DNA from 4 places in the Desulforhopalus glucosivorans genome. Region 2 is predicted to be linked to each of the others. Evidence: riboswitches for the same ligand, from Rfam matches in the RefSeq annotation. Region 2 holds a riboswitch; each other region holds the start of a gene.

Region 1 (6,125 bases), 2.6 Mb from region 2:
TTCTTCGGCTACAATGGCGGCGTCTTTGTCTATTTGTACAATTGTAGGCTCCACATAACACTGTGACTCATACCCTTCGCCTTTAAGGACATTTCCACCAAAGAGGATCTCGCCACCCTGCTTAGCTATGGCCTTGATTGCCTTTTGGTATGTTTTGACGCTCTCCTTGTCGATGAGTGGCCCCATGTGGTTTAGTTCAAGGAGGGGGTTGCCAACACTGACGCTATTGTAGGCAGTTATCAGGTGTTCTTTAACTGCTTTGTAGCGGGATTTGTGGATGATAAGACGTCTTGTTGAGGTGCAGCGTTGGCCTGTTGTTCCTACAGCTCCAAAGACGGCGGCCGGGATAGCAAGTTTTAGGTCGGCGTGTTCTGTGATGATAATTGCATTGTTGCCACCAAGCTCAAGTATGCTCTTACCCAGCCTGTCTGCAACGGTTTTGGCTGCGAGCTTTCCTGAATTAACGGAGCCGGTAAAAGAGATAAGTGGGATACGTTTGTCTTCCAGCAGCTTTTTGCCAACATTGTCGCGGTCACCGATAATAAGGGAGAAGATGCCTTCAGGAAGGTGATTCTGGTCAAGAACCCTTGCAATGATCTTATGTAGAGCAATCGCTGATACTGGAGCCTTGGAAGAAGGTTTCCAGACCGACACATCGCCACAGATGGCTGCGATCATGGCATTCCACCCCCAAACTGCCATGGGGAAATTAAAGGCGGTCACAATACCTACAATCCCTAAGGGCTGGTACTGCTCAAAGAGGCGGTGTTCAGGTCTTTCAGACATGGTTGTCATTCCATAGAGCATTCTGGACTGTCCAACACAATAGTCGCATATATCAATGAGTTCCTGGACCTCACCCAGACCTTCCTGGAGAGGCTTACCTGTTTCGTAGGATATCAGGGTACCCAGTGGCAGTTTGAAATCACGGACTCGCAAGCCTATCTGCCTGACTATTTCACCTCTTTGGGGGGCAGGCGTAGTACGCCAAGCTTTGAAGCTTTCTTCAGCTTGTTCGATGACAAGCTGATAATCCTTCCCCGTGGCCTTGGTGACATGGGCAAAAGTCTCACCGTCAACTGGTGACGTGACAGCTATTTTCTTTTTACCATTACTTTCAAGCCATTTGGTGCCAGTCGATGTACCTGACATAGTTTTTTCAAGGTACAGCTCATCAAGAAAATTCATTGGGCCCCCCGGTCCATAAAATTGTTTGTTTTATTCTATAATTATGTCAGCAAAATAGGTGAGAGTCAAGTGGAGTTGACTGATGTTTTATCTCGTCTACTGCTGGAGTAATTGCGCTCCAAGAAACATTAGGTATTCGCTTTAAGTTACTGACTGGTTGAAGAAATTGAATATTGTTGATGCGATTTCAGGACCAATACCCTGGACCTCGCACAGTTCTTCAATATTCGCTGTTTTTACACGTTTGAGGCTTCCCATGTGTTTGAGTAACTGTTTCTTTTTCTCCGTTCCAATGCCAGGTATTCGGTCAAGTTCTGATGTGAGTGTTGCCTTGTTACGCAGCTTTCTATGAAAGGTTACACCAAACCTGTGAGATTCATCACGAATTCTCATGAGATAGAGGATGATCGGATTATGGGGCAGCAGAACGATGGGGTTTTTGCGATCAGGTTTGTACAGTTTTTCACCTTCATCTTCCTTTTCTTTGGCTATGCCAATCCAATCAATATCTTTGGTAATACCAAGGTCTTTTGCCACGGCGAGTGCCATACCAAGCTGCCCCTTGCCACCATCAACCACAAACATATCAGGAAGGGTGTCCTCTTCAATCCCTCTTGTGAGTCGTCTTTCAAGGACCTCTTTCATCATGGCGTAGTCATTTGGCCCATCAACGGTTCGAATTTTATAGTGCCTGAAGTTGGAGGTGTCCTTTTCACCATTGGTAAAACATACAAGTGAGCCCACAGCTTGCTTGCCGCTGATGTTTGAAATATCCAGACACTCAATACGGTTTGGTGCGCGGTCGAGGTGGAGGGTCTTGCACATTGTTTTACTTAAATGTTCCCAGGAACTTTTCTTTTTCTCCTTTTCTTCAAAGACCTGCATTGCATTGGTATTCGCCATGGCTATGAGTTGTAATTTCTCACCCCGCTGGGGAATTTTTAGCTCGACCCTGGTGGTTGATTTATCGCTTAAGAATTCGCTGTGGAGGTCAAGGTCGCTTGGGCTAAAGGGGAGGAGAATCTCAGAGGGCACTACTGTCTCATCTGTGTAGAACTGGCTGAGTACCTGAGACAGGATTGAGGCGTCATCACCATAAGGGTCAGCGAGGAAGAAGGACCGACTGCCATTAATCAGTCCATTGCGAATAAATAACAGAGAGACAGTGACAGCGGCGTCTTTTCTAGCAAAGCCAAAGACATCCTGATTCATGGTGTGGCTTGCAGAAATGACCTGTTTCTCAAGTGTTTTAGATAGAGCGCCAACCTGATCTCTGAGCGTTGCTGCTTTTTCAAATTCGAGTGCTTGTGCGGCTGCCTGCATCTGCTCGTTTAATGATTTGATCAGGTCTCTGTTACGCCCCTCAAGCAGCATGATGATTTTTTTCACATGCTCCATATACAGCTTACGATCAGCATTTCCTGCACATGGTGCCAGGCATTTACCAATTTGACGATTGAGGCAGGGGCGGTCTCTTTTTTTCAGCTTGCCACCCTTGCAGTTTCGAAGAGGGAAAAGCTTTGCGATAAGACGGAGCGTAGACCACATGGCTCCAGATGATGAGTATGGACCAAAGTAGCGTGCCTTGTCACGGGACTTCCTTCTTGCCATATGTACTCTTGGCCATTCTTCCTGTACTGTAACCTTGATGTATGGGTAGTTTTTATCATCGCGGAGAATGATATTATATTTGGGTTTATGCTTTTTAATAAGAGAAGCCTCTAAGATCAGAGCTTCTTTCTCGGTATGGGTGAGTAGAACGTCAACTTTACTGACTTTTTGAAGCATTATGCTGGTTTTATTATGTTCGGCTGCTGAAAACCGTGCATATGATGACAGCCGTTTATGCAGATCCTTGGCCTTGCCTACATACAGGACTGTGGATTTCTGGTCCTGCATAATGTAAACCCCCGGTGTGTGCGGGGCTGATGATAGAATTGATTGGGGAAACATTGTGTTGTAAATAACCTTAGTAATTCTTTGTATGGATCTGTATTTACGATCAAAACGTAAATTTTTGTAGTGGTGCTGGCGAACGGTTTTGTTGAGAGTGATATGTCTGTGTTCACTTGTCTCACCTGGTTTACGGTACAACATTTTTCCAAAAAGGCTACATGCTTACAATTGCAAAATAGGGATTTACATAAATAAATTTTTCCTGTAATTTGCCTGCAGTAAAACTACATATCTCACAGGTGGTAACTGTTATGTTACTGAAAAGGGAATACGGTGAAAATCCGTAGCGTTGGGCCAGCGCTGTAAGCGGGGACAACATCTGCTATACACCACTGCTTTTTAATACTCAAAAAGTGGGAAGGTGCAGATGGAGGATGATCCGTAAGTCAGAAGACCTGCCTGTTTGAACATAGACTTTCCCGTCCGTAAAAAAGTCCGTATCACGCTTGCCGTGGTACGGACTTTTTTATTGCCCATGGGTGGGGTAACTGTATGGAGAATGCAATGAAAACACAGATTGAATTGGCAAATGAAGGGACGGTCACCGCTCAGATGCAACAGGTTGCAAATGATGAAGGTTTCAGCGGAGAAGAGATTAGGGATCGTGTTGCAAAAGGACATATTGTAATCCCTGGATGTGCTGTTAGACCCCACCAGAAAATAGTAGGAATCGGTAAAGGTCTACGGACAAAAATCAACGCATCTATAGGTACTTCGTCGGATATATCTGATGTTGAACTTGAGATCAGAAAAGCTCGTATTGCAGAGCATGAAAAAGTTGATACCCTGATGGAACTTTCAACTGGCGGGGATCTTGATGCAATCCGCAGATCTGTCCTTGGCAGCTGCTCTCTTCCTGTGGGTAACGTTCCTCTCTATCAGGCATTTGCCGAAGCCACTAAAAAGTATAGAAACCCCAATAAGCTGGATCCTGAATACCTCTTTGAACTTATTGAAAGACAACTTCAGGATGGTATTAGTTTCATGGCTATCCATTGTGGTATTAACAGGTTCTCCATCGAGAGACTTCGTAAGCAGGGGTTTCGTTATGGAGGCCTTGTCTCTAAAGGTGGTACCTTTATGGTTTCATGGATGGAATACCATAACAGAGAAAACCCTCTGTATGAGCAGTTCGACAGGGTCTGTGAGCTGATGAAGAAGTATGATGCTGTTTTATCCCTTGGAAATGGTATTCGTGCAGGTGCAATTCACGATAGTCATGACAGGGCGCAGATGGCTGAAATGATCATCAACTGTGAACTTGCAGAACTTGGTAGAAACATGGGTTGCCAGATGATGGTGGAAGGCCCGGGGCATGTTCCTCTTGACGAGATAAGCGGTAATATCATGCTTGAAAAGGCAATGAGCGGTGGGGCTCCATATTATGTACTTGGACCACTCCCTGCAGATACCGGTGCCGGTTATGATCATATTACAGCAGCCATTGGTGCTGCTCAGTCTGCGTGGCATGGGGCAGATCTAATCTGCTACATTACCCCCGCCGAGCACTTGGCACTGCCAACTGAAGACGATGTTCGTGAAGGCGTTCGGGCTACACGGCTTGCAGCAAGAATCGGTGATATTGCAAAATATCCTGAGAAGCGAGAGGTGGAAAAGAAGGCAGCCATTGCCAGAAGAGACAGTGATTTTGAAGAGTATTTCAAGCTTTCAATGTTTCCTGAAAAAATGACAGAGGTTCGTCAAAGTAGAAAGCCAGAGAATGAGTCCACCTGTACCATGTGCGGTGATTTCTGTGCGATGGAAAGAGGGCACTCTCTTTTTAAAGATGACATCGCAGGCGATAAGTGCTCTCAGAAAAAAGAAAAAGAACTGGTCACTGAAGAGTAACTATTTTTAAGGCTCGGTTAGAGAGGTGCTATTTTCTCTAAGTTCAAGGCTGAAAAAAGAGTTCGGGTATACTCATGCTCAGGTGCTTCAAAGATCTGAGCAGTGGGCCCGGACTCTACAATAATTCCATCTTTAAGCACCGCCACATAATCTGAAACTGCTCTGATTACCCTGAGGTCATGGGAAATAAACATATAGCTCATATTATGTTTTTGCTGCAGGGCGAGTAGTAGTTCTATGATCTGCTTCTGGATGGTTACATCAAGAGCAGATGTCGGTTCGTCGAGTATAATAAATTTTGGTTTAAGTATGATTGCCCGTGCAATGGCGATTCGTTGTCTCTGTCCACCAGAAAATTCATGGGGATAGCGACTGGACATTTCTTCATCTAAACCCACTTCATGTAATGTCTCGTTTACCAGGACTGCGCGCTCGGCACGACTCAGCTCGGGGCGGTGAACCTGAAGTCCTTCTTCGACAATTTGCATAACAGAAAGACGGGGTGAAAGGGATGAGAAAGGATCTTGAAATACTATCTGAAAATCACTGCGAAGTGGTCCCAGTTTTTTTTGGGAAAGACTTTGTAGATTTACCCCGTTAAAAAAAATATCACCAACACTCTGATTGAGTCGTAGCAGAGACATGGCAAGAGTGGTCTTACCGGAACCTGATTCTCCAACAATCCCGCAGGTTGTCCCTCCCTTTATCGATAAGTTAATTTTATTAACTGCCTTTATCGTTGTTTGTGACTTCTTAAACGGGTTTGCCCATTTATTTTTCTGATCAAAACTACAGGTTAGATCTTTTGTACTCAGTAGTATTGGCCCGGATGGTGCAGGTTGCTTTGTGCCTTGCGGTAGTGCCGAGAGTAGCGTTTTAGTATAGGAATGTTGTGGGTTCGTAAATATTTGCCCTGTGGGGCCGGATTCAACGATGCATCCTTCTTTCATAATGCAGACGTGGTCTGCCTGGTCACGCACTATGGAGAGATCGTGGGTGATAAGAAGCAGGCCCATGGCGAGCTCAATCTGCAGCTCTTTTATAAGGGTAAGGATCTGTGCTTGAATGGTTACATCAAGAGCGGTCGTTGGTTCATCTGCAATTAAGAGAGAAGGATTTCCTGCAAGTGCCAT
Region 2 (6,125 bases):
CAACGCTCTGACCTGTACAGAGCATGTCAAAGCGGCCTGCGACCTTCAGATTAGAAATACCCCCTTTTCGCAGCAGATAATCAACTACACCAAGAACACCGACATAGCAGTCAGCTTCGCCGGCAGAAACGGCTGCAAGTCCAGCCAGTGGATTCTCCACCATTACCGGAGAGAGCCCTGGATATTTATTCAGTAACCGCTCAGTCACAGCGTAACCATTGACCAGTGCAACCCGTTTTCCTTCTATATCTTCCGGCCCTTCAATAGTGAAGTTATTTTCTCTCGTCATAATGACCAGGGGAGTTGGAAGGTAGACATCAGAAAAGTTCATAAAATCGAGCCGACTATCGAGCTTAGCTGCTGTCAGTATGAGATCTAGTTCGTTTTTTCTCGCCCCTTCCATGATCTTACGCCACGACAGCCCCTGTGCAATCTCAATATTTAAACCAAGGTGCTGGGTCACAAGCTGGAGAATATCAATGACAAGACCCTGGTAGGCCCCACTTGTATCCCTATAACTGTAAGGAGCAAATGCTGGATCAACCCCAACACGGATGCTGTGCCCTGTTTTCAGCCACTCCAGCTCTTCGTTTGTTAAATCCAGAGGCTTCATGTCTTGATAAGCGTCCAGATCATATTCAATGCCTGCAAGATATGAGTTAATAATTTCATGAAATACTGACTCAGGGTTTTGTTTCAAGCGGTGGACATGATCGTCCACTGCTTCTGGCAGGTTTCGCTCAGCAGCCTGGGGGGAGAATGCGTATTTAAGCCGTACTGAGTTAAAGACCACAGAAGACTTTTGGACCGCATAGAGGTCTTCAGAAATAATACCAAATAGCCTGTTAACTACCCCAGCATCAGCCTCTCCTGTTTCTACTTGCGCTAACGCTTCGGCGTAACTATCGACAAAGACAAACTTCAAACCAAGGTCGAATCTCTCATTGAGCTGTAGAATACCACTCTCTCCCACGCTATGGATATCACCCTTAACTGTTGCGACTGTTTTACCTTTAAGCTCAATAAGTGACTCAACAACCAGCCCTTCTCTTGTATAGATACAGCCCCAGTTGAGAAAGATATTTTCTTTCGTAAACAACATCTTTTTCGCTCTTTTCTTCGAAAAAGCGATATCAACCATCACATCTATTTCGCCAAGAGACAGTCTTTTCAGTCCTTCTTCCCAGGTTCCGTGAACATATTCAAGATGCCAGCCCTCTTCACCGGCGATCACCTCCAGGATATCAGGAAAGATCCCTGCAACATCTCCATTTGCATTGGTATATACCTTGGGAGGATTTTCGTAGACACCAACCTTAACCGTAAGAAGATGGTCAGTTTCTCCATAGGATAATTGACCGGAAAGAAGTAGTAGAAGGGGGAGAAAGACAGACAGGTATAAGAATCTCTGTAGGTATATCATGTATGATCGTGCCTAACCTAAATATCTCATGAAAACAAGAATAAGAATTAGTGAGATGAAACAGGTGAAACTGTAGGTAAAATGAATTGAGTCAAGAATTATTCCCATAGGAAAACTAGCTCATTCATAAACGTACACCCTACCTTTACCTAACAAATATAAGCATATATTACCAATCAGAATTACATCAATACATGTGTGCCGGTCTGCTCCATGAAAACATTCCGGCACAATTACAGCGTATGAAGGTAAAAATATCAGACGGTTGCTCGATGGTCGACTGCAGGCAAGGTATCGACAATCTCCAGATAGGCTCGTGTCACCTCATCGCGCAACTCTCCAAGACCTGACTGGGTTCCTTCAATTTCAAGACAGGCACTTGTTCCTTGTTGCCCTGGAATAACAGAAACACAGGAGAGTATTTCTGGCCTTGTACAACGACGAATCGAATCAAGCCCTGAAAGTGAGATCCAATGAGGATGGCTTGTACGCATAAGCTCCACAAACTCCAGCCACGTCAGACCCTCGGGCAGATCGACATCCATATATATATAGACCTGACTTCCTTTAATAATCTCGGCTACATCTACAGAAGCAGGCATTTGTTCGGAAGCGGCTTTACTGCCATTTATATGGGCGAGCTCTTTGGCTTTCCCTTTGAAAAAGGGTGCTAACCTGAATATCTCAGACGGCTTTGTGACAAGAGAGACAACAACATAGACGAGTCCACTCGCTGTCATTGCGACTATCACGCCATGTCCCATCAAAAGTGGATGCAATGATTCAAGGTATGGAGGCCCCCCTGCTTGGGCCTTGATAAGGTCGACTACAACAAAGGTACATTGCAAAATAAAACCTGTAAACATAGAAGCAGTGGCTCCTGCTCCGGTTCCCCTTTGCCAAAAAATACCACCCATCAACACAAAGAAGTATGAGGCACTTGCGATGAAGGTCGCGATATGAATTGCATCGATTATGGAGTGTATAAAAAAAGAGCCGATGGTAGCACAAGCAATAATGAAAAGAACGCTGAACCTGTTAACAGCCAGCATCTGCTGCATCGATGCCGCAGGGTTAATTCGCCGCTGATAAATGTCCCGTGCCACACAGGTTGCACCTGATGCTGCAAATGTGTCTGCACATGACATGGCGGCGGTAGCTAGTGCTATGGCAAATAGAGCTACAATCAAATGAGAGTATCCTCCATCCATTATGAAGTTTAGAAGTGCCGGTTCCGCTTTTGCCATTCCCATGGGAAAGCCCATGGCTGCAATATCCGGATAGATAAACTGCAGCCCAAGAGCGATAAGTGCACATCCTGCAAAAACAACTGCAACCAGAATAGATCCAAGAACAAGCCCAGCTCTTGCTGATCCTGTGTCACGAGCCGCCCAGACCTTTTGCCATGGGTCCTGCTCTGTAACCCAGCCAGGAATAATTGCACAACAGAAGATTAACACCATGGGCAATCCAATGGATAAGGGATTCCACCAGCCACTATCAAGGGATGCAGCCATCTGGCCCAGATCCATCCCGGAGACATCTCCCGCTCCCGAGATTACAAGTACTGCCATAATTAGGACAAAAGAGGAGAGACAAAGAAACTGAATAACATCGGTTGCAAGTACTGCCGACAAACCACCTAAGGAAACATAGACCGCCACTGAAAGTCCAACAATCAGAGCCGCATGAAGACTACTGATTCCATAAAAAACCTCCAGAACAAGAGCGAAACCTTTAATATCTGCCACGGCAAAGAGAATCATGACAACAATAATAATAAGGGCAACCGGCGTTCGCAGAAAGGATCCGTAGCGGATCTCCAGCAATTCCGGCTGGGTCATGGCCGGGATGGAGCGAATTTTACCGACAAACAATGCAAGGAGAAGCAGAGCAAGGATATTGGGAGCCACAAAACCCCACACAGAGCCCATACCAAGCAACATAAAGAAACCGATAACCGCAAGAAGTGCACCTGCTGTCAGCCAGGATGCAGCGGCTGAAAACCCCACCGAAAAAGCACCGGCCCTTCTCCCCGCCAACATAAACTCCCGAATTGAAGTCTGCCGTTTGTTGAAATAGTAGCCGGTACCAATAAGCAGCATGATATAGCCAGCGAGAAGTAAAACAAAGATCAGATACCCGTCCATACACCCTCCTTTGCAATGTCAGCTCCAACCAGATTGTCGGCTGTTTCCACATTGCACATCGATGCGTGGTCCAGATTAAACCGAACCAACACGTGTCAGCCCGGGGGGATACCATGTCTCCGAGAAATTGATTGCTTGTCTGGCAGATATTCTGACTTATGATTCACCCTACTTCCCGTGCCTTCCCATACTGTTTCGAAGAGAAATCAGACAGTACAGTGACATTTTACGGGGTTCGTCCTCACATACAGCGGCGGGTCCGTCCCGGAGTCACACCGGGTTCCCTGCACCCTGTTGCACCCTATGGCGCAACAGGCATGGATCCTACAAAAGGATCACCAACAAACATTACCTGAATTGTGTGCCGAATATACTATTTAATTCGACATTCCTATCATGTATTGTATAAGCAGAATACTGTCAAGTTCTACCTGTTAGGGTAGAATACCTTCCAACATCTATCACACTGCTTTTAGTGCATGACAGGATGAGGTAAATACCCGTTCGAGACAATCAACAGATTTATGAGGCTCACCATTATGGACTCAAAAATGACAGAAAGGTATAAAGGTTGGACTATTTCAATTACAGCCAGTAACAATTTGTGCGCCAAATTTAGTTTTGATATCACAGATCCGAGTGGTAAATCTCAACATGTTAAGATGGGTGGAGAAAAGGCACAAAGGGCAATGGAAAGGGCTAAGGAAATGATAGATATGGAAATCTCATTTCAGGAGGAAGATTAAAGCCCTCGCTTTTGCATTCCTTAATATATTTCAACACAGACATCTACTTTTGCCAAGAAAACTAAGCAACTCAAATATCAGGAAGCCAAAATGAACAACGAAGCGACAACAGAAATATACGATTACCTTAAGAAGATGGCAGCCGATATCGTTGAAAAAGACATGGCAGAGCTCAATGCCATGAAGAATGAGCTGGCCGAATATGCTGAAGGTGTCAGTTCTCAAATGCCGCAAGAATCCAAAGAGATGATGAAGCGGGAATTTGAAAAGTGCAGCCGTTGCGCTCAGGAGTGGATGCGTGTTTACAAGGACACTCACTTTAACGAGGCAGTAAAAGAAGACATACTCAAAGAAGACGTTATGGAATTCTTTTTTAGTATGAATGAAAAGGTCGTCGCCGTTCAGAAAAATTTCTTTTTGCTGGCAATGGTACAAGAACACCTTTCCCCCAAACCTCTACTCACAGATGAGCTACGATCTGCAAAAATCGCTAAATCAAGGATTATGACACTCGCAAAACAACAAGGGCTCAATCCAAGCTACAAAGACCACACTTCTTCAATACCTGGAGAGACAAGTTCCCAGCGACTCTGGTTTTTTGGAGACGAAAACAATCTCCTCCAATCAAGTCAGGAAGGCCTGCCCGATGACCAGGCCCTTGATTATTTACTGGATTAATCCTACACCATTAATCTTACCTACACTTGTTCACTGACATAGGCACCAAAGGCCTTATCGGACTCCATTATATGGTTAATGAGCCACTCTCTTAAAAAGCGATACAGCTCCTGCCTGCCATCTGGAAAATCATTGAGTAACCTGTCTTTATATTCACCGACCTCCTCAATAAGGTTTTGATGCTCAGCCTTATGGGTCTCCAAGTCCGGATACTCCTTCTCCTCCATCAATGCTTCTTCATTGTTGAAATGGGTTTGCGTGTACTCCACTATCTCTGTGAGCACCCTTTCCACCGTCTCTTTTGGTTCCTTATCTCGAATACTTGTGTACATGGCTTCAATGAGATCAACCAGTTTCTTATGTTCATCATCCACTACCTCAATCCCTGTACTATAGGAATCACGCCACTTTATCACTGCCATTCTCAGCCTCCATTCCAACTATAGGATAGTAACCCGGTTTCTGCCGTTTGCCTTACTTTTATACAATAATGTATCAGCCCTTTTCAGTATTTTTTTGACATCATCTTTTGGTCGTATTGAGGTTGCACCTATTGAAATTGTAACAGAGAGCTTTTTACCATTAAGCATAACATAGGAATTCTCCACCATTGCACGTACTCTGTCGGCTACAATTTCAAGCTCTGTGTTGTTCACATTTCGTATAATAGCCAAAAACTCCTCGCCTCCCCACCTGCCATACAGATCAAATGGTCGCGATGTAGCAACCAGCGTATTGGCAACACACTTCAACACGTCATCCCCCACATCATGGCCGTAGTTGTCATTAACACTTTTGAAATGATCAATATCCATAAGTAGCACACCAAAAGATACATTATAACGCTCAAACTCCTCCATCCGGCCTATCATTTCACGATCTAGATAATGACGATTGGCAAGTTGAGTTAAATTATCAAGAAGAGCAAGTTGTTCGAGTTCCTTAAGTCTAAGGGCATTTGCCTCATTATTTGAAATATCGGTAAAGAGTTCAACTCCACCTATGATTTCACCCTCATCATTTTTCAGAGAATTAACACGGACAGAAACCGGGATCCTGTGACCATCCTTGTGATGCATATATATCGTGGCTTCACGGGGAACATCGTCTTTAATAGTTGCTCCGAGA
Region 3 (6,125 bases), 2.7 Mb from region 2:
ATCTACACCCCTTGGCACTATTAATGAAGAATGAACCAGTCATTATATCTCCTGTTGATAGTGAAAATTTACCTGTTGTGACTGGTTGTATTCATCCCATACGATGGTGCTCTCCACCCCGAAAACCTCTTCAATGATTTCTGTTGTGAGAGTGCTGGCGGTGGCACCAGTCCTGGCAATGGTGCCGTTGTTCATAATGAGCAACTCATCACAGTAGGCAGCTGCGAGGTTAAGATTATGCATGACAGCAATGACGGTTCTGTTCTGCTGTTCCACTAGTTTTTTTACGAGATTGAAGATCTGCAGGGTGTATTTAATATCAAGACTTGAAGTAGCCTCGTCAAAGAGCAGTAGGGGAGTGTCCTGAGCAAGAGCCCTTGCCACTACTGTTCGCTGTTTCTGACCTCCGGAAAGTGTGGAGGTGTATCTGTCACGCAGATCTGAAATACCAATTGCATCCATGGCCTGATCGACTTTTTCCCAGTCCGTATTTGAAGGAGATGCAAATCGTGGAATATGCGGATGTCTTCCCATCAACACAACTTCTTCCACTGTAAAACCAAAGCCTGTGTCATATTCCTGGGGTACAAGGGCCAATTGCCGGGCAAGATCGCGTTTACTGTACCTGGTGAGTGGTGTATCAAAGAGGCGCACAGTACCTGATGATGGCTTTTTATTACCTGTCAGAAGATCTAAAAAGGTTGTTTTTCCACAGCCGTTTGGTCCAATTATGCCATAAAACTTACCTGCCTCCAGTTTAACAGTAATGTCTTTTATCGTAGCTGTTTTACCATAGGAAAAGTCGACGTTTTCAGAGGCAAGAACGATTGTATTACTCATAGGCCCGCCCCTTTTGTTTCTGTCTAAATATTATACAGAAAAATGGCCCGCCTATGAGTGCTGTCAAGACTCCAATTGGTACTTCCATTGGTAGGACGGCTCTTGTAATAGTATCGGCAATGAGAAGTAGAATAGCTCCAGCAAGGGCGGAGGCCGGGATGAGTTTTCGGTTATCCGGCCCCACAATGTATCGCATGAGGTGGGGAACTATTAGGCCTATGAAACCGATTATTCCGGTAAGAGCCACACATATTGCTGTTACAAAGGATGCACTGATAAGAAGAATCTTGCGAATTTTAGCCGTTTCAACCCCAAGGGAATCTGAAGACCTTTTACCAAGGGACATAATGTTAAGGTCTCTGCTAAAGTAGAGGGTGATACAGAGTCCAAAACTTACTGTTCCTAAAAGAAGTAGAACTCCACTCCAGGTGGATGAACCAAAGCTTCCCATCAGCCAGAAAATGATAATGGCAACCTGTTCATCGGCGAGGTACTTCATAAAACTTATTCCGGCGGACAGAATTGCACCGACAATGACCCCGGAGAGTATAAGAGTCTGGGCAGAGATAAGGCCATTGAAAGTGGAAAGGCGCATAACAACAAAGAGTGTTGCAATGGCACCTGCAAAGGCAAAAAGTGGTGTTGAAAACTGGCTCCAGAGAGTAAGGTTTGCCAGTAGTGCAAGAGAGGCCCCAAATGCGGCCCCACTACTGATACCAAGGGTATACGGGTCTGCAAGGGGATTCAGTAGGATTCCCTGATAGATAACTCCACTTAGAGCAAGGCCTGCTCCCACTAGAGCTGCTGTGAGTATGCGGGGCAAGCGTACGTCCATTACAACATAGGGAACAGAAGGTTCAACATTGATGCTCAATTCAGGCGCACTAAAAAGATGGGTTCCTATAACCCGTAGAATGTCCTGCCATTGGATCTGCATATAGCCCATGCTGGTTGAAATGATAACTGTGCAAAGGAGCAAGGCTATCAGGCAGCAACTCAATAGCAGGTTCTTTTTATAAGGGTTTGTGCGCATAGTTTTCCAAAAGGCCTATAATATTGCACTCAGACTAAAATAAATTACAGAAACAAATATAAGACAAAAGGCTCTTGTCAACTGACTTACTGCTACAAGTTGAACAGCAAGGCGTGGTGTATATATCCCGGTATAGTATGGGAGTTGGTGTCGTATTGCCCGTATTGGTGTGGAAAGAATATTACCGACCAGAAGCGCCATGACAACCTCGTTGTAGGTGAGGCTGTTTTCGGCCAGTAGTGCACTGGCTGCTGCAAGACCTGCCGAAAATTCGGTTGTAACGTGTAGCAAAACGATACCCACAGCCTTGGGATTTAACCAGCTTATCAGGATGCTGCTCTCTGCAAAATAGTGTTCTAGGGTCTCAAAGATGCCATACCAGTTAAGACAAAAGAAAACCAGATAGACAGGGATAAGAAACTTAAGAATCTTAACTATTCGTTTTTTTATCCTCTTTACACTTTTTGAAAAGGCTTCGGGGATGGTTGTTTTCTTTTTGCCTGCCGGTGGATCAGGGAGCGGTTCAGTATTTTTCGGCAGTAAAACGGCCCCTAAGGTAACTACCAGTATGGTCTGTAATATTGCTCCACTAAAGGTGAGGCCAACATATATGATGGCTCCGTATTTTATGAGTGGTGCAGTAAGAAAAAATACCGTTGGCAGATGGAGAAAAAAACGTGGAAGAGAGTTAAAAAGATTTGCAAGGACCAGCTCTTTTTGTGATATTTGTCCCTTGTCATATGCCTCAGCAAGAAGTGTGTTGGCTGAAACACCAGAGAAAAAGGCTACGGAAAAACTTGCACCTGTTAATGTGGAGAGGTGTCCGCGCCTGATAAGCGGCCGTGCCAGTGTGGCGAGCTTGTGGGTCCAATTGAGGCTTTCTATAAAGCTTGCAATGAATAACCCTAAAATGATGAAGCAGGTGATTCGGCCAATGGGAAGAATGACCTGTGGCCATAGCGCTGAAAGGAGTTCTTGTTCCATACTCTCAAAAGAAAAATTAAAAAACAATGAAGCCTTTTGTAAAAATGACAGCTTTTTTCAATAGCAAGGCATGTGTTTATTTCCCAGGCATGCACTTGATATCGGAGTCTACGCTTACCTGGAGTCTACGCTTACCTGGAGTCTACGCTTACCTCTAAGTACAAAAAATGAGCATAACATCGAGACTGGGCAAAAGTGAGTTTTGCAAGTGGCTCAGTATGATAACTCCCGGCTGTACTGCTACAGTCTGGAGAATAGTATAGAAGAGTTAATTACTTCCGTACAACCATTGTGGAAAAATAGTGGAGCTCCTTACCGACAGTTTCTCTAACGTCTGTCCACACCCTTTGATCTTCAAGGCTGCATCGCTCAACCAGCACTGCCTTATCGATCAGGTCCAGTTCTTCAAGCAGTGGCACAAGTTTATCCATCACCTTGAAAACCTTCATGAAAACAGCACTGTCACTATTTGTTAAGATTTCTTTTATCTTTTCGTCTTCAAAAGTCGCGGGAATCACAACAAGGCGCTCATCTCCGAGACAGAGAGGCATCCCAGAAGCCGCAGATGTTGCTCCAATGGCTGATACTCCGGGAATAATCTCTAACTTGAACGGGGTACCATACTCCTGAAGTGTTTCACAGACATAAAATCCAGTGGAGTAGATTGCAGGATCTCCCAAGGTGGGAAAGACAACATCCTTTCCACTATCGAGAATCTCTATGATAGTTTTAGCAGCTTCATTCCATGCTGCTTTAACCTCAGCGTCCGGTTCAGCACATCTTTTCACCTGCTTCATGGGAAAATGATGACTGAGTATCTTTTTTTCGGCTGACTGTACAGTGCCCTCAACAATTTTAAGGGCCATACTGCCACCGTTTTCAAAGGCGGAGGGAACAAACCAGGTATCACATTTTTGAAGCACATTCACGGCTTTTAGAGTCATTAGCTGTGGGTCACCCGGGCCAACACCTACTACATAAAACGTTCCTTGCATTATCTGTCCACCTTCTCATAGAATTCAATATAGTGACGAATAACGTACTTCGGCTTATATTCTTCACCCAAAATCCAACATGTAAAAGATTGCTGAGCAACACCAGGTGGTGGAATAAAAAAATCCCCGGATCAAATTAATGATCCGGGGATTCCCTGTTTCCTCGTCTCGGGTGCGGCTATCCTTGTCCACGGGATTACCTACATCAGCGTTTCAAGCAGGTCTTCTGACTTCTGGATCATCCTTCATCCACACCTTCCCAGGAATATTCCCAGTGGTTCATTAAGGTGGATTCTGTCCCCAGTTACAGCGGCGGGCCCGTTTCCGATTTTCACGGAATTCCCTCATAGGCTAAAATAATAGCACCTAAAACGTAATAGAGACTTAACAAAGGTGAAACCAATAAGTCAATATAATTATCTAACTTATTCCCCCCACCCTTATGTTGCTGCCGGCACTTCAAGTGTTGTAATCATGTGTCGTGGGTGGCTTGATCTTGAACGAAAAACCTAATTTGCAACAGGTATATACTATCTGATAATAGCCCTTGCTTCATGGAGACCTGCCTTAGCCGTAATATTGGGTAAAAGTACTGCGTTTTTTCCCATAAGTGTTCCGGGACTAGTGACAGAGTTGCAGCCGGTTTGACAACCATCGGCTAATATTGCGCCTAATTTTTTTCTTTCTGTGTTGACCATCTCGTTGTCGAGCAGGATATGGATGTTGCCGCCAATAAATTTCAAGTTGGCAAACTTGGTTCCAGCGCCCAGATTGGCGTTTCCGCCCAGGATTGAATCGCCTACATAGGCAAAATGCCCAGCTTTTGCATTGTTGAGAAAAATGGAGTGTTTTACTTCAGTGGTGTGACCAAGAACGCAATGTTTTCCGGTCAGGCAGTAGCCACGTAAGTAAGCTCCTTGTCTCACCTCTGAGTAGTCACCGATAATGGCAGGAGATTTAACCATCGCACCGGTTTCAATGAGTACGCCCTTGCCTATGGCAATCTGCTGGCCGGTGATGACAGAACCCGCCATGATGACAGAAGCGCCCTCGAGGATCATTCCGCCACGTTTCACCTGCAAGCCTTTCTTGGTTGTATCCCCAAATTCGATTTCAAAATCATTAAAACAGAGCATCTTGCCCTCATGAATGATTACATGTTCTTTAAGGGGCATTCCTGTTGTAAAATATACTTGCTCATATTTGGGATAGTTGTAGCCATCCATATATGTTTTGAGATCGTTAAGTGGTTGCCAGACAGGACTTGTAGCATCAAAGAGGTCAGCGTTCGGAAAATCACTTAGATTAAAAAACGATTGTACTGAAATCATAAGGTTCCTCATAGATTGTAGAATAATAAGTATTGCAATAACGTAAGTTACTATGAAAGAATTAGACAGAGAGTTCAAGCGAAATTATTGATATGACGAGATGGTCGATATTGGTGGCTTGACTTAAGTTGCTTGCATGTTTAGTATTTCCGTGAATTTTACGGACAGTTACTGCGAGAGTGTCTATCTGTCTGGAACGATGATAAATATACGAAATTGTGTTGATTGATATATGTGCTATTCGCCTTCTATGAGGTGAATACTTTTTAGGGTTTTGATGGAGGATTGAGTGGAATTTAATGATTCTTTAAGTATAGGTATGGACGATTTTTCAAATAATGAAGAAATGGAAATACCTGAAGTTCTGCCCATGATGGCGGTACGGGATGTGGTCGTATTCAACTATATGATTATCCCTCTGTTTGTTGGCCGTCCAGGATCTGTGGAGGCTGTCAATGAGGCCCTTGAAAATAACAAGTTATTGATGCTTGTGACCCAGAAAGATGCTACCAAGGATAATCCCGCAGAGGAAGATCTGTATGATGTTGGTATGGTTTGCATGGTTATGAGGACTCTGAAACTGCCCGATGGACGTTTGAAGGTGCTGGTACAGGCCATGTCAAAGGCGCGCATTAAAAGCTTTGAACAGAAAGAGCCAAGCTATCAGGTCGCAGTTGAAGTCATTGAAGATGTTGAGGTAAAAGATGTGAGTGTGGAGGTTGAGGCCACCATGCGCACCGTTCGTGAGCAGACCGAGAAAATCATGTCTCTTAGAGGGATTCTCTCTGCTGATCTTATGATGATTATCAATAACATCGAAGAGCCTGGCCGTCTTGCTGATCTTGTGGGGTCAAATCTTAGATTGAAAATTTCTGAATCGCAAAAGATTCTTGAAGAGACTGATCCGGTTAAAAGGTTAAAGCTTGTTAGTGAACTTTTGAC
Region 4 (6,125 bases), 1.3 Mb from region 2:
ATTGCTGTTTCTCTCGATGAGCAGAGTGAAACAATGACAGAACTTACAACTAATATTGTCCAGGCAGGAGAGGGGATAGGTGAGGTCTCAGAGAATGTTGCCCAGAGTTCTTCTGTTTCTCAACAGATTTCTGAAGATATTTCTGAAGTTCACCAGGCCGTGAGTATTATTTCTTCTGATACTGGCGAAGTGCAAAAAAATGCGGAGGAGTTGCGCGCCCTTTCCCAGAGCTTAAAAGTCTTGATTGAAAAGTTTAATCTATAAAAGGCGACGATTCTTTATGGAATAATGCCCCTTGCTTGTCCAGCAAGGGGCGCAGTGTCATGTAGCAACGAAGAGAAGAGGGCAGCGAAGTAAACTCTTTGCATTTAGTGTTGATAGTATTCTTTCGACTCCCAGGAGTTTTATTTCGCTGATTCGACCCTGTTTCTGCCATTGTTTTTTGCCCTGTAAAGGGCCTCATCTGCCCGTTGAATAAAACTGCTTTTGCTCTCTCCAGGGAAATAGCATGCAACCCCAAAACTGGCTGTTCGTTTTCCCACATCTTTAAATGATATTTTAGAAAATGCCTGCCTTAAATTTTCTGCCTCTGCCAGCGCTCCCTGGATATCAGTTTCCGGGCATATAATAAGAAACTCTTCTCCACCCCAACGACTGACGACATCTGAGTCTCTCGTTTTTTCAGTAAGTATTGTTGCAAATGCTTGTAGTACAGTATCACCGATCTGATGTCCCCAGGTGTCATTAACCTCTTTAAAGAAATCAAGATCACCTATTATGAGTGACAAATTACCCTTGTATCTGGTTGCTCTGCGGATTTCTTCCTCTAGTTTGATATCGGAGTATCGTCGGTTGTATAGCCCGGTCAGTACATCTGTAATTGAGATCCTTTGTAACTCCTTGCTCTGTTCTTGTAGTTTCTTGTTTGCTTCAGCAATCTTCTTATTAAGGTGAAAGAGTTGTCTGTTCCAGAGGAGAATAAGTAGAACAATGATTGAAAATATAGAGAAAAACTTCCAAAGGGCAGTGTAGTCAAATTTTGTGTCAAAGCGGATAGACATCCATTTTTGATACACGGAGTCAATATCGTCTTGGGGGATTGAACGGATAAGTTTACTCATTATTGAGTTGAGGTAGGGCCTGTCTTTTTGGCTCCGTATTCGTATTGTGCCCTCAGAACCAGAATATCCAGCAATCTTCAGGTTGGTAAGGCCCAGGTGACGGATATAATGAGCTGCAACAGGCAGTGCGAGGAGTGCTCCGTCACTGGTTTTGTTTGAAACGTGTAACAGACATTCCTGGGCATTGTCGTAAGGTAACACTGAAATATGCGGGTAGAGCGATGAGATATTGTTCTCATTGAGATCATATTGTACTACTGCAAGTTTTTTGCCAACAAAATGCTGGAGTCCCGCGATAAAACCTTCTTCCTCCCTGGTTATAATAGCTGTCTGAAACTTGAGTATTGGACTTGTAACATTGGTTTGTCTATCAAGTTGCTCGTTCATTGTAATCATGGGAATTATGTCACATTCCCCTTTCTTAAATTTTTCCTGGGATTCTTGCCAGGTGGTGGTGGGAACAAGATTAAATGATATGTTCAGCTTTTCTGAAAATAAATCAAACATATCAGTTGCCATGCCCGAAACCTGACTGTTTTTTATGTCGGCAAAAGGCATGGCTTCAGGGGTGATGCAATAGTTGATTGAATAATGTTCACTCAGAAAAATCTTTTCATCAGGAGTAAGCCCTACATCCGCTTTACCAACTGCTCTGCCATCCCGGCTGAACCATTTCAGTTTTAATGATTCCAGGGTTTGGGGCGGGATACTATTGTGCGCTTTTGCAAGGATTTGAAACAGAATGGGATTAGTTTTTAAAACCGCAAAGTGCATGGATGATGTTTTTTGCAGTTCAACATCTTCAATCCACTCGGATAGTTTTAAATCATAAAATCCAAATTTACTCATGAAGTATTGAGCTATTTCCTTTTGTTCGACTGTAGCATAGACCTTTCCCTGATCAACATATTCGAGGGCTTGCCTGGAGCTGGCAACTTCAACAATATGGATGCCTGGATAGTATTTCTTGAAAAATTCAATGGATGACCAGCCCCTAGGTAGCGCAATAATCTTTCCCTCAAGATCGTTTAGGTTATGAGTAAGTGGGCTGTCATTTCGCAATATCAGAACGTTTTTACTATGATAAAAAGGGGGAGAAAAATGTGAGGTCTTCTCTCTTTCAGGAGTAATTGATAAACAGTGTAGAAGATCAATTTCTCCCCTTTGGTATTTGTTCACCAGTTGGTCCCAGGTATAGCCGTTAATGTACTCAAATTGAATCCCTGAAGTTTCTGAGAGTAGATTCATTAAATCTATGCCGAAGCCATAGGGCTTGCCAGAAAGAGCAAAATCAAATGGAGGCCAGTCAAACTCGTTGGAAACTGTGATTGTAGGATGTTCCTTAATCCAGAGTTTCTCTTGCTCAGTGAGGGCTATTTGAGCAATCGATGGAAGGGGAGTGGCGATTGAGGTTGCGGTCTTGTCGGGCTCTGTCTCGGCAGCAAAGGTGGCAGGAAGACTCGTGAAAAATAGATGAAATAAGACTGTTGCAAGGATGAATTTATTTTTGAACATACATTCCTTGTATTATCTGTTTTGTTTTCTGATCTCTAGACATATTGTGTCTATTCTAGCACAGGGAATCCTTTATAATATAGTATTTTGTCAAATCAGTAGAAATAGTTACTTTAATACCATCACCCTATAAAGCCGTTGAATTTCTGGAATAAGATGGTATAAGAATTTTATCAGGTGCATACAACGTTAAAAGGAAAGACGGTGTGAGTCCGTCACAAGCCAGTCCTTGCTGTATACGGAGGCTGCTGTAACTGAAGAGCTGTTGGCTTCTTCATCCCGGGATTTTTGCCCGGGTCGTCACTGGAAAGTCCGGGAAGGCGGTTACAAGCAGGATAATCCGTAAGTCAGAAAGCCTGCCTGTTATGATAGCAATTTCACTGCTGTCATCAGAGTATACCCACTGGAGATACTCTGTGTCTGTGAATAATCGTTGTGCTGTTTTTTGTAGATTCAGCCCAGTGGATTATGCCGTCGCGGATACGGAGATCTACCTCATGAAGTTTCTTTTTCCCGTATCCTGATCTATTTGTTTTGAGTTTTGTCATGACGCAACGACAAAATACTATTGAGGTACTATTATGGATATGGAAAAAAATCAAAAACTTGGAGCTTGTATTGGACAGCTGATTCGAGGTGAGGATCTCTCGGAAAAGAGCGCCTATGATGCCTTTACCATGGTGCTTGGTAATGAAGTTACCGAGATGCAGCAGGGAGCTTTTTTAGCAGCACTTACTGCAAAAGGTGAAACTGCCCAGGAAGTTGCCGGCGGTTGGAAGGCTGTATATGAGCTGGATACTGAAAAGGTCGATTTTGGTGATTTGGCAGTTGTTGATAATTGCGGTACCGGCATGGATACCTTTAAGACCTTCAATATCAGCACTGCGGCCTCTCTTGTGGCTGCTGCAGGTGGTGTAAAAGTTGCCCGTCACGGGGCAAGAGCCATTACTTCATCCTGTGGAACTGTTGATATGGCAGAACTACTCGGAGTTGATGTTGAGTGCGGTGTGGATCTTGTTAAAAAAAGTGTGGTTGAGGCGGGTATAGGTCTTTTTAATGGCATGAGCCCCACTGTACATCCCATGGCTCTTGGTAGGATACTTTCCCAGATATGCTTTGGCTCCCCACTCAATATTGCAGCCTCTCTTGCCCATCCGGGTCTTCCAAAAGTAGCCGTGAGAGGTGTCTATTCACCATCTCTATTACAACCGGTAGCAGAGGTTATGCAGGCCATCGGTTACAGTGATGCCCTTGTTGTCTACGGTTCAATCAACGGCAGTGATAAGGGTATGGATGAGGGCTCAGTTTGCGGTGAAACCGTTGGGGTTCAGTTGAAAGATGGCATAATAGAGCCACTATCCTTTATGCCTGAAGATGTTGGCTTAGGTCTGCATAGTGCGGATTTAATCTCTTCAGAACGGAACCGGGATAGAGCTGCAAAGCATATGTTTGAACTTCTTGCAGGAAGAGGGACTGAAGCTAAAAACGATGCTGTTATCCTCAATAGCGGTCTGATCTTTTATGTTAAAAATGAAGTGGCAACTATACAGGACGGCGTAGAAAAAGCGCGGGAGTTACTCTTGTCTGGTCAGGCAATGAAGAGTCTTGAAGGGTGGGTCTCTGTGCAGAACCGTGACGCTGATAAGGGACGCGCAAAACTGGAGGCTCTTGGTAATGGCTGAGGTGTTAGCAACCGAACTGCTCATCGTTAAAGAGGGTGAGAAGTATATTCGTTTTTTGGAGACAGGTTTTGAGTACTGCTCCATGAATAAGGCTTCTGTTTTTCCTTTAGAGAGTATTGAGGAAGTAAAAGTACGCTGCAGCAAGATACGTCTGGAAACCCAAGGTTTACAGCTTATGAAGCTTGTTATTACTGAAGAACCTTTCTTAGCGTGAAAACAATGCAATTGATACTGGAAAAAACAGGCATTTTAACTGTTGAAGAATCTTCTTCTCTTCCTGCCGTTGGCGCTGGACAGGTACGATTAAAGGTGCTCTCCTGTGCCATATGCAGGACAGATGCGAAGATGTGGCAGCAGGGGCATAGGGATTTATTACTCCCCCGTGTCCTGGGCCATGAGATTGCTGGTATCGATGAACGTGATGGCAAAATATATACGGTTTGGCCGGGACAGTCCTGTGGGACGTGCAGCTATTGTTTGAGTGGCAGAGAAAATCTTTGTGAAGAAATGAAGATTATCGGTTTTCACTCCGATGGTGGTTTTGCAAGTCATGTTGTGGTTCCTGAAAAGAGTCTTATTCCTGTTCCGGAAAATCTCCAGCCTGAACTTGTCACCTTTGCAGAACCTGCCGGTTGTGTCATTAATGCTCTTGACATGGTCAAGCCGGCGGGTGGAGAACGAGCAATAATCTATGGCGGTGGGGTCGTGGGGATTATTGCCGCCCTTATGCTGCGAGATAAGGGCTGTGGTGTGACCGTTATTGAGCAGAGTGAGGAGAAGATTAGCCTGCTTGCAGATCTTGCGAAGAAAAACTCCATTGAATTATGTAAGGACTCTACTGCTGCTGATTTTGATCTGGCCATAAACTGTTGTGCAAGTCATATTGCCTTTAGTCTTTGCATTACAAAACTGTGTAAGGGTGGACGTCTGGCCTTTTTTAGCGGTCTCAGTAAAAATGAGGAGATTGATACAAACCTTCTCAATCTGATTCACTATAAGGAGCTTGTGGTCACGGGCAGTTACGGGCCTAAGCGGTCTGATATGGAAAAGGGGCTTACCTTTTGTAAGAAGTACCATGAAGATGTCTCTCTTTTAATTGAGCGAATAGTAAAACCGGGTCAAGTGCAGGACTTGTTGCCCTCTATCTTAAACGGTGAGAGATTGAAATGCGTCGTCATGATGGACGATGGTTGTGATGTAGACGTTAAGCAAGAGATGAGTCGTCCAGACAATTTTAAGGTAGAAAAAGCTGAGGCTGCTCTACCAGCGCCAATTGCTGAGTTAACTGCACATATTACAGCCACTCAAAAGAGCTTTGCCGACCAAGCCCAAAAAAAGGTGGATTTAAAGACCAAACCCCTAGGGGCACTTGGTCGTCTTGAGACACTGGCTGTTAAGATCAGCACCATACAGGAAACTCTTCAGCCGGAAGTTGGTTGTAAAAGGATGTTTGTTTTTGCCGGTGATCATGGTGTGGTTGAAGAGGGTGTTTCTGCCTTTCCAGCCAAGGTTACTGTTCAGATGGTGGAAAATTTTCTAAAAGGCGGGGCTGCTATTAATGTGTTCTGCGCGCAGTATGATATTGATCTTGCTGTGGTGGATATGGGGGTGAACACTATTTTTGATGATCATCCGCTTCTCATGCAGAAAAAAGTGGCCCATGGGACTGAGAATTTTGCCATAACAGATGCAATGAGTCTGGATCAAGCCATTTCAGCTATCGTACGTGGTGCTGAATGTTTTTATGAGAAACAAAAACAACAACCATGTAAGATTGTTGGCCTTGGGGAAATGGGTATTGGAAATA

Evidence for each region. A riboswitch is a leader RNA that binds a small molecule or an ion and turns the genes downstream of it on or off. The one in region 2 is predicted to bind cobalamin.
Region 1: it holds a riboswitch for cobalamin, as region 2 does, so the genes downstream of both, thiC (phosphomethylpyrimidine synthase ThiC) here and ACX6CI_RS21600 (sodium:solute symporter family protein) in region 2, are expected to answer to the same signal.
Region 3: it holds a riboswitch for cobalamin, as region 2 does, so the genes downstream of both, cobI (precorrin-2 C(20)-methyltransferase) here and ACX6CI_RS21600 (sodium:solute symporter family protein) in region 2, are expected to answer to the same signal.
Region 4: it holds a riboswitch for cobalamin, as region 2 does, so the genes downstream of both, trpD (anthranilate phosphoribosyltransferase) here and ACX6CI_RS21600 (sodium:solute symporter family protein) in region 2, are expected to answer to the same signal.

What each region holds. Positions count from the first base shown of each region.
Region 1 is NZ_AP044854.1:2,429,063-2,435,187, reverse strand. Features, by position in the region: gene amaB (L-piperidine-6-carboxylate dehydrogenase) at 1-1,188, opposite strand, end outside; gene uvrC (excinuclease ABC subunit UvrC) at 1,330-3,141, opposite strand; cobalamin riboswitch at 3,365-3,561, shown strand; gene thiC (phosphomethylpyrimidine synthase ThiC) at 3,649-4,992, shown strand; gene ACX6CI_RS10535 (ABC transporter ATP-binding protein) at 5,010-6,125, opposite strand, start outside.
Region 2 is NZ_AP044854.1:5,038,749-5,044,873, reverse strand. Features, by position in the region: gene ACX6CI_RS21605 (transporter substrate-binding domain-containing protein) at 1-1,423, opposite strand, end outside; gene ACX6CI_RS21600 (sodium:solute symporter family protein) at 1,681-3,573, opposite strand; cobalamin riboswitch at 3,698-3,904, opposite strand; gene ACX6CI_RS21595 (hypothetical protein) at 4,125-4,319, shown strand; gene ACX6CI_RS21590 (hypothetical protein) at 4,410-4,997, shown strand; gene ACX6CI_RS21585 (bacteriohemerythrin) at 5,018-5,419, opposite strand; gene ACX6CI_RS21580 (sensor domain-containing diguanylate cyclase) at 5,438-6,125, opposite strand, start outside.
Region 3 is NZ_AP044854.1:2,337,819-2,343,943, reverse strand. Features, by position in the region: gene ACX6CI_RS10070 (ABC transporter substrate-binding protein) at 1-43, opposite strand, end outside; gene ACX6CI_RS10065 (ABC transporter ATP-binding protein) at 43-840, opposite strand; gene ACX6CI_RS10060 (FecCD family ABC transporter permease) at 833-1,873, opposite strand; gene ACX6CI_RS10055 (hypothetical protein) at 1,889-2,857, opposite strand; gene cobI (precorrin-2 C(20)-methyltransferase) at 3,130-3,852, opposite strand; cobalamin riboswitch at 4,052-4,237, opposite strand; gene ACX6CI_RS10045 (LbetaH domain-containing protein) at 4,383-5,183, opposite strand; gene lon (endopeptidase La) at 5,473-6,125, shown strand, end outside.
Region 4 is NZ_AP044854.1:729,175-735,299, forward strand. Features, by position in the region: gene ACX6CI_RS03165 (methyl-accepting chemotaxis protein) at 1-264, shown strand, start outside; gene ACX6CI_RS03170 (transporter substrate-binding domain-containing diguanylate cyclase) at 405-2,636, opposite strand; cobalamin riboswitch at 2,795-3,014, shown strand; gene trpD (anthranilate phosphoribosyltransferase) at 3,218-4,318, shown strand; gene ACX6CI_RS03180 (hypothetical protein) at 4,311-4,532, shown strand; gene cobT (nicotinate-nucleotide--dimethylbenzimidazole phosphoribosyltransferase) at 4,538-6,125, shown strand, end outside.